2 regions of the Bradyrhizobium sp. CCBAU 51745 genome follow, and region 2 is predicted to be linked to the other one. Evidence: riboswitches for the same ligand, from Rfam matches in the RefSeq annotation. Region 2 holds a riboswitch; the other holds the start of a gene.
What was found. Region 2 has a riboswitch for glycine ahead of gcvT (glycine cleavage system aminomethyltransferase GcvT). Riboswitches for the same ligand answer to the same signal wherever they lie in the genome.
Positions count from the first base shown of each region.

Region 1: another riboswitch for glycine. It lies ahead of XH98_RS21320 (D-amino acid dehydrogenase); the one in region 2 lies ahead of gcvT (glycine cleavage system aminomethyltransferase GcvT).

Region 1 covers NZ_LBJP01000079.1:72,622-76,035, reverse strand. Annotated here, with positions in the region: gene XH98_RS21320 (D-amino acid dehydrogenase) at 284-1,531, opposite strand; glycine riboswitch at 1,593-1,681, opposite strand; glycine riboswitch at 1,685-1,784, opposite strand; gene XH98_RS21315 (D-aminoacyl-tRNA deacylase) at 2,541-3,414, shown strand, end outside.
Region 2 covers NZ_LBJP01000004.1:191,654-195,067, reverse strand. Annotated here, with positions in the region: gene gcvH (glycine cleavage system protein GcvH) at 1-311, opposite strand, end outside; gene gcvT (glycine cleavage system aminomethyltransferase GcvT) at 323-1,471, opposite strand; glycine riboswitch at 1,618-1,707, opposite strand; gene alaS (alanine--tRNA ligase) at 2,030-3,414, shown strand, end outside.

The DNA of each region.
Region 1 (3,414 bases), on a different contig from region 2:
TGTGCGGCGTGAGTTGCTAAGAAATGACATTGCTCATGCAGCCCCACTTGTGGCTCGTCAACTCGGGAAAAGTTCCAACAACTGAGTCGTACCGAGGCTTTCGGAAGCAACGAGTCAAGTGGTCCGTCTTACCTAAATAATGAACTGCGGGAACCAAGTCGCCCGGCACTGAGGGGCGCATCACCCTTCGAAGGCGATTGCAAATCCGCTTCGGCGCTGTCACAAGCGACATGCTCCCGCCGCGATATCGGCGGGAGCATGGACCAGGACCCACTCAACAGGATCAGGGCACGGATGCGCTCAGCCGAGTGTTGCTGCGGTCTGTCATAATGACATCAGCGATCATTTCAGCTGTGACAGCGGATAATGTCCAGCCGAGATGGCCGTGGCCGGTGTTGTAGAAAACATTCCGGCGTTTGCCTCGGCCGACCCTCGGCATCATGCTAGGTGTCATTGGACGCAAGCCCGCCCATGGCACCACCTGCGCGGTGGACACATCCGGAAACGATCGCTCTACCCACCGTATCAGGGGTTGAATTCGGTCCCAGCGGATGTCGCGGTTTTCGCCATTAAACTCGGCGGTCCCCGCAACCCGGAAGCGATCTTCTCCTAACCGGCTGGTCACGATCTTGGTGGCCTCGTCCAGCAAGCTGACGCGAGGCGCAGCCTTTTGGCTCGTTTCGTCTCCCAGCTCTACCGTGATGGAGTACCCCTTGACGGGATAAATGTTTATGTTGTCCCCCAGCATTGAAGCAATGCGGCGGCTGCCGACCCCCGCGCAAACCACTGCGCATTCGGCATTGAGTTCTTCCTTCAACGAACCTCGTTTCCAGTGTACGATCACACCGTCTCGGTCGGACCGCATGCCGCAGATCTCTGCATCGAAGACGAAGCGTACGCCCCCTCGCTGGCAAGCCGCAGCGAGGCCGCGCGTGAACTTGTGAATGTCGCCGGTTGAGTCAGAGGGGGTAAAGAAGCCACCATAATACTGATCGCGCAGAGCTGGCTCTATTGCAAGCATTTCAGAAGGCGTCACCGGACGGCGATCCAATCCGCCTTTGAGCAGCAACTGATTCACTCGAGAGGCCGCATCGAAGTCGGGCTTGCTCGAATAAACGTGCAAAATTCCTCGCCGCTCCAAGTCGAAATCGATGCTCTCCCGATCGGCTAGCTCAAAAAGATGCTTGCGAGCGGCTATCGCTAGCTTCGTCGTTTCGATCGTATTTTGGCGGTAGTTTCGAATCTGGCTTACGAACTCTGCCAGCCAAGTATATTTGTGAAAACTGGGACTTGGGTTCAGCAACAATGGTGCGTCTTTTCGCAGCATCCACCTCAAGCCTTTTACGATCGTTGCGACGTTATTCCAGACCTCGGCATTGCTTGCCGATAATTGGCCGCCGTTCGCAAACGAAGTGTCCATCGCCGGATAGCGCTGGCGATCAAAGACTGTAACCGAATAGCCGCGGCGGGCTAGGGCATAGGCAGTTGTAACTCCGGTGATACCGGACCCGATTATGATGATCGTGCTCATCGTATGCTCCAGGACAGGATTGAACGAACGGTGAATGGCTTCGCCATGTCTCCGTCCCCAAATCTGTCCGTGCACCTGAGAGCTTTGTCCGCAAATCCTCGTGGATCACGGTCCCCTTCGGTGGGTGCTGACCGGCACCTCTCTCCAGATCGTCCTCAGTGTGCGGTCCTGGGCCTGAGAGTTTCCTTGGGGAGTTGCTCCGTCGGCGGTGATACGCCTTTGCAGGCTTATCGCGCTCTCCCGCACACCATCATCAGACACGATAACACTCTCAGACGTACTCACTACCTGTCAAGCCGTGATGAATCGTCGGATCCCAAAATCGGCGGCTTAAGCGACAACTCGATGTTTGCTCTAGCTCCCCACCCAGATTAGCAGGTGGTTCGTTGCCTAATAGTATGCTGATCTCTCTTTTCGATGATTGCATTCGCTGGATGTTCCATTGGTTTCCAGCGAGCTTTTGGAGACCAGCGCAGAAATACTGCATGATTCTCAAAAGAACGCCCAATGTTTGCGTGGCGACGCTCTAATAAATATGCGGTGGTGTGGGACCCTTCAAAGCTGTGCCTGGCATGCATCTCTTTCAAAGTCGAGCCACATTGGAGGCCTGCACGTCTGAGGCGGCCGCTCTGCTCGATGTGGGGCTCTTCACACCACTTGCGTCGACGTCTCTGGCATATGGCGGCAGGATTCGCTCTTGCTCGTTGCGCAGCCAGGTTAAGTTCGCTGCTGGTCCGGCGATCCGCTGCCGCCATTCTCAATTCGCGCGATTTCCGCTCGCGGCTACGCCAAACAGGCTAGCCCATAACAGAACTCAGTTCGCGAGGGGCGCCGTGACGCTATTCGGGCTTGAGTTAATCGCCACCCGCCCGCCCGCTCTCGCCGTGCAAGCTCGGAGTTCCGGGCAAAGAGCAGGGTGTTTTCCGAGAAGGTCGAAAAGACGAGGGCGCCAAGTTGAAGATAGACGTCCTACGCTCTCGACCTGCTTTGAACTCGGCGGAGGACCTCGATGAGACATGCCGTCTTTGTCTTCTGCGTCGATCGAGAAAAGGACCCGGTCGCGGGGCACGTTCTGGATGCTCTCAAGGCGGAATGCGCTCTTGTTGCAACGAGTTTCGAAGTCGATGGGCACTCCGTGCTCGAAGTCGCTGGCTTGCATGACGCTAGAATTTCGATCGTGGCCACGAACGAGGTCGTAAGTAACGACTATGCGCGCTACGCGCCAATGTTTAATGATAGCTTCGGCGATGCCAACGTTATTGGCATCGTGAATTGGCACGAGGGCGCTAATGCGCCAAACGCGATCTTCTCGGTTCAAACGACCGGCGATCTGGGTACGGGGACCTTCAGCGCGATCGACCCCCGGATTACGCGGGGGCTTCTTTTAGTGGTCGAAGCCGAGCGGGTCAGTTCCGGTCTTGACTCCTTTCGCACTTACCTGGAAGCGACTCATTGGTCGGGCGTCAAGGCCGGTGATGCTGGTACCCGTCTCGCTGACCTGCGACCGTCGGCTGTCGATATCGAGATCGGAAGCTCGCCCGAAGATTGGGCAAATCCTCTTGCGGCCCGAGTGCTGGCGCGATCGCTACTGCGAATTTTCGATCGCATTGAAGAACCGGTACACTCTGTGCTCTGCATCGGAGGCGTTCACTTCGAGCCAAGCTTCACGAACGCGGTATTGCAGTCGCGCGATCGACCCCCGATCGCGGCTAGTCACGTCCTACCAAACCATTGGCTCGTGTCGGATGGCTATGACCAGGAAAGCCGTTTGGTCGACCTAAGAGCTTGCGTGCATTCGATTGTAGGCGGGATCCAAAGCATCGTGTACCACGACAAGCTAAAAGCGCCTTTCAAGGGAGTTGCTCGCCTGCTCGCAGAGGAGC
Region 2 (3,414 bases):
TCGGCAATCTTCATCTTGAAGAACCACGCCTTGGTCTGCGCGTCCGAGTTCACCAGCGCGGGTTCGGCGGCGAGCGCGTCGTTGGTCTCGACCACCTCGCCCGAGATCGGCGCGTAGACGTCGGAGGCGGCCTTGACCGACTCCACGACGGCGGCAGCTTCCGCCTTCTTCAGGCTGCGGCCGACCTTGGGCAGTTCGACGAACACGACGTCGCCGAGCTGGGACTGCGCGTAATCGGTGATGCCGACGGTGGCGACATCGCCGTCGATCGCGAGCCATTCATGGTCGGAGGTGTACAGCGTCGTGGTCATTATCTTAGTCCTCAGCGTTTGTAGGTGTTTTTCACGAAGGGCATGGCGGCGACGGCGAGGGGGAGGCGTTGCCCGCGCACTTCCGCAAAGAGCTTTGTGTCGAGCGCGCTCAGACGCGTGGGCACGTAGCCCATCGCAACAGGCGCGTTCAGGCTCGGGCCGAAGCCGCCCGAAGTGACCTTTCCAATCGGCTCGCCACCTTCGCTATCGGCAAACAACAGTGCGCCCTCGCGCACGGGCGCGCGGCCGTCGGGCCGCAGGCCGACTCGGCGGCGGGATGCGCCGTGATCGAAATGCGCGAGGATCTTTTCAGCGCCGGGAAAACCGCCGGCTCGCGCGCCGCCGCTGCGGCGGCTCTTCTGCACCGACCATTCCAGCGCGGCTTCGACCGGCGTCGTCGCGGTGTCGATGTCGTGGCCGTAGAGGCAGAGCCCGGCTTCCAGCCGCAGGCTGTCGCGGGCGCCAAGGCCGATCGGCATCACGTCAGGATTTTCCAGCAGCGTCTTCGCCAGACGTTCGGCATCCGCCGCAGGCACTGAAATCTCGAACCCGTCCTCGCCGGTGTAGCCGGAGCGTGAGACGAAACAGGCGAGGCCGGCAACAATATGCGGGCCGGCATCCATGAACTTCATGGCCGGCGCTGCTGCACATAATTTCGTCAGCGCCGACTCCGCCTTCGGGCCCTGCAACGCAATCAGCGCGCGATCGGCGAGCGAATCGATGACACAGGTATCGGAGAGATGCGCGCGCAGGTGCGCCTCGTCCTCGGCCTTGCAGGCGGCGTTGACCACCAGGAACAAATGGTCGCCGAAATTGGCGACCATCAGATCATCGAGAATGCCGCCGTCCGGATTGGTGAACTGGGCGTAGCGCTGGCGGCCAGGTGCGATCGCCACGATGTCCTGCGGCACCAGCCGCTCCAGCGCGCGGGCGGCGTCCTCGACCTTGCCCGACTTTGGCCGGAGGGCGATCTGGCCCATATGGGAGACGTCGAACAGGCCGGCGGAATTGCGGGTATGGAGGTGCTCTTTCAGCACCCCCGCGGGGTACTGCACGGGCATGTCATAGCCCGCAAACGGCACCATCTTGCCGCCAAGGGTCAGGTGCAGGTCGTAAAGAGGGGTACGTTTCAGGGAGTCTTTGTCGTCACGCACGGACATCACAGGGGCCCTCGGCGGTTCCCCGGGGACGATTCCCCGAGACAAACCAGTCGAAGCCCCATCTGTCGCTGTGCCTGAGAGTATTATCCCGTCGGCGGACGCTATCCGGGTCTTAAGCCCGCTAGCGCCTCTTTCCAGATGTCGTCAAAGCCACGCGGTCCTTTTGCCTGAGAGTTTCCGGGGCGGTTGCTCCTTCGGCGCCGGCACCCAATGCCGGTCTCTCCCGACGTGGCCGTACGATATAGATGGGTAAAGACCACAGGCCAGCCAAGCCTGTCAACGCAGGACTATCGGCTTTCAACGGGATTGCAGGGGATGACGCGACTGCGGCAACCCTCTGATCTCTCTGCACAGTTTCTGGACAGGAAAGCAGGCCTTGTCTAAAAGCGCTTTGGCCCGCAGATATCAGCCCAAATCGCCAGGTTTGGATGGCAAATTGGCGGGTCCTAAAGCGCGCTGAGAGTCATCGCGCTTTAGCTCTTTGTTTGAGCATGATCTTTCCGGAAAACCGCTTCACACTTTTCCGGATCATGCTCCAGCACACCCGATTGGATGAACATGAGCGGCGTCAACGAGATCAGGTCGACCTTTCTGAACTTCTTTGCCGAGAACGGCCACGAGATCGTGTCGTCCTCGCCATTGGTGCCGCGCAACGATCCGACGTTGATGTTCACCAATGCCGGCATGGTGCAGTTCAAGAACGTCTTCACCGGCGTCGAGAAGCGGCCTTACCAGCGCGCCACCACGTCGCAGAAATGCGTGCGCGCCGGCGGCAAGCACAACGACCTCGACAATGTCGGCTATACCGCACGCCATCTCACCTTCTTCGAGATGCTCGGCAACTTCTCGTTCGGCGACTATTTCAAGGAGCGCGCGATCGAGCTGGCCTGGAAGCTCATCACTGAGGATTTCGGCCTGAAGAAGGACAAGCTGCTCGTCACCGTCTACCACACCGACGACGAGGCGCACGGGCTGTGGAAGAAGATCGCCGGCTTCTCCGACGACCGCATCATCCGCATCCCGACCTCGGACAATTTCTGGGCGATGGGCGACACCGGCCCCTGCGGCCCGTGCTCGGAAATCTTCATCGACCGCGGCGACCATATCTGGGGCGGCCCTCCCGGCTCGCCGGAAGAGGATGGCGACCGCTTCCTCGAATTCTGGAACCTGGTGTTCATGCAATATGAGCAGGTGACGAAGGAGGAGCGCGTGAATCTGCCGCGCCCCTCGATCGACACCGGTATGGGCCTGGAGCGCATGGCCTGCATCCTGCAGGGCGTCGACAGCGTGTTCGAGACCGATTTGTTCCGCCATCTGATCGACGCGACGTCGTCGGCGCTGGGCAGCGGGCCGACCGAGCAGAACGCGGCCTCGTTCCGCGTCATCGCCGACCATTTGCGCTCCTCGGCCTTCCTGGTCGCCGATGGCGTGCTGCCTTCCAATGAAGGCCGCGGCTATGTGCTGCGCCGGATCATGCGCCGCGCCATGCGCCATGCGCAGCTTCTGGGTGCGAAAGAGCCGCTGATGCATCGGCTGGTCTGGGCGCTGGTCCGTGAGATGGGCCAGGCCTATCCCGATTTGATGCGCGCGGAGAATTTGATCGAGGAAACGCTGCGGCTGGAAGAGACGCGCTTCCGCAAGACGCTTTCGCGCGGCTTGGCGATTCTGGACGAGAAGAGCGCGTCCTTGAAGAAGGGCGACATGTTCGACGGCGACGTCGCCTTCACGCTGTACGACACCTATGGTTTCCCGCTGGACCTGACGCAGGACGCGCTGAAGTCGCGCGGCATCGGCGTCGACCAGGCCGCGTTCACCGACGCGATGGAGCGGCAGAAGGCCAAGGCGCGCGAATCCTGGAAGGGATCGGGCGAGGCGGCGAGCGAGGCGATCTGGTTCCCGCTGCGCGAGAAGCTCGGGGCGACCGAATTTCTGGGCTACGAGAC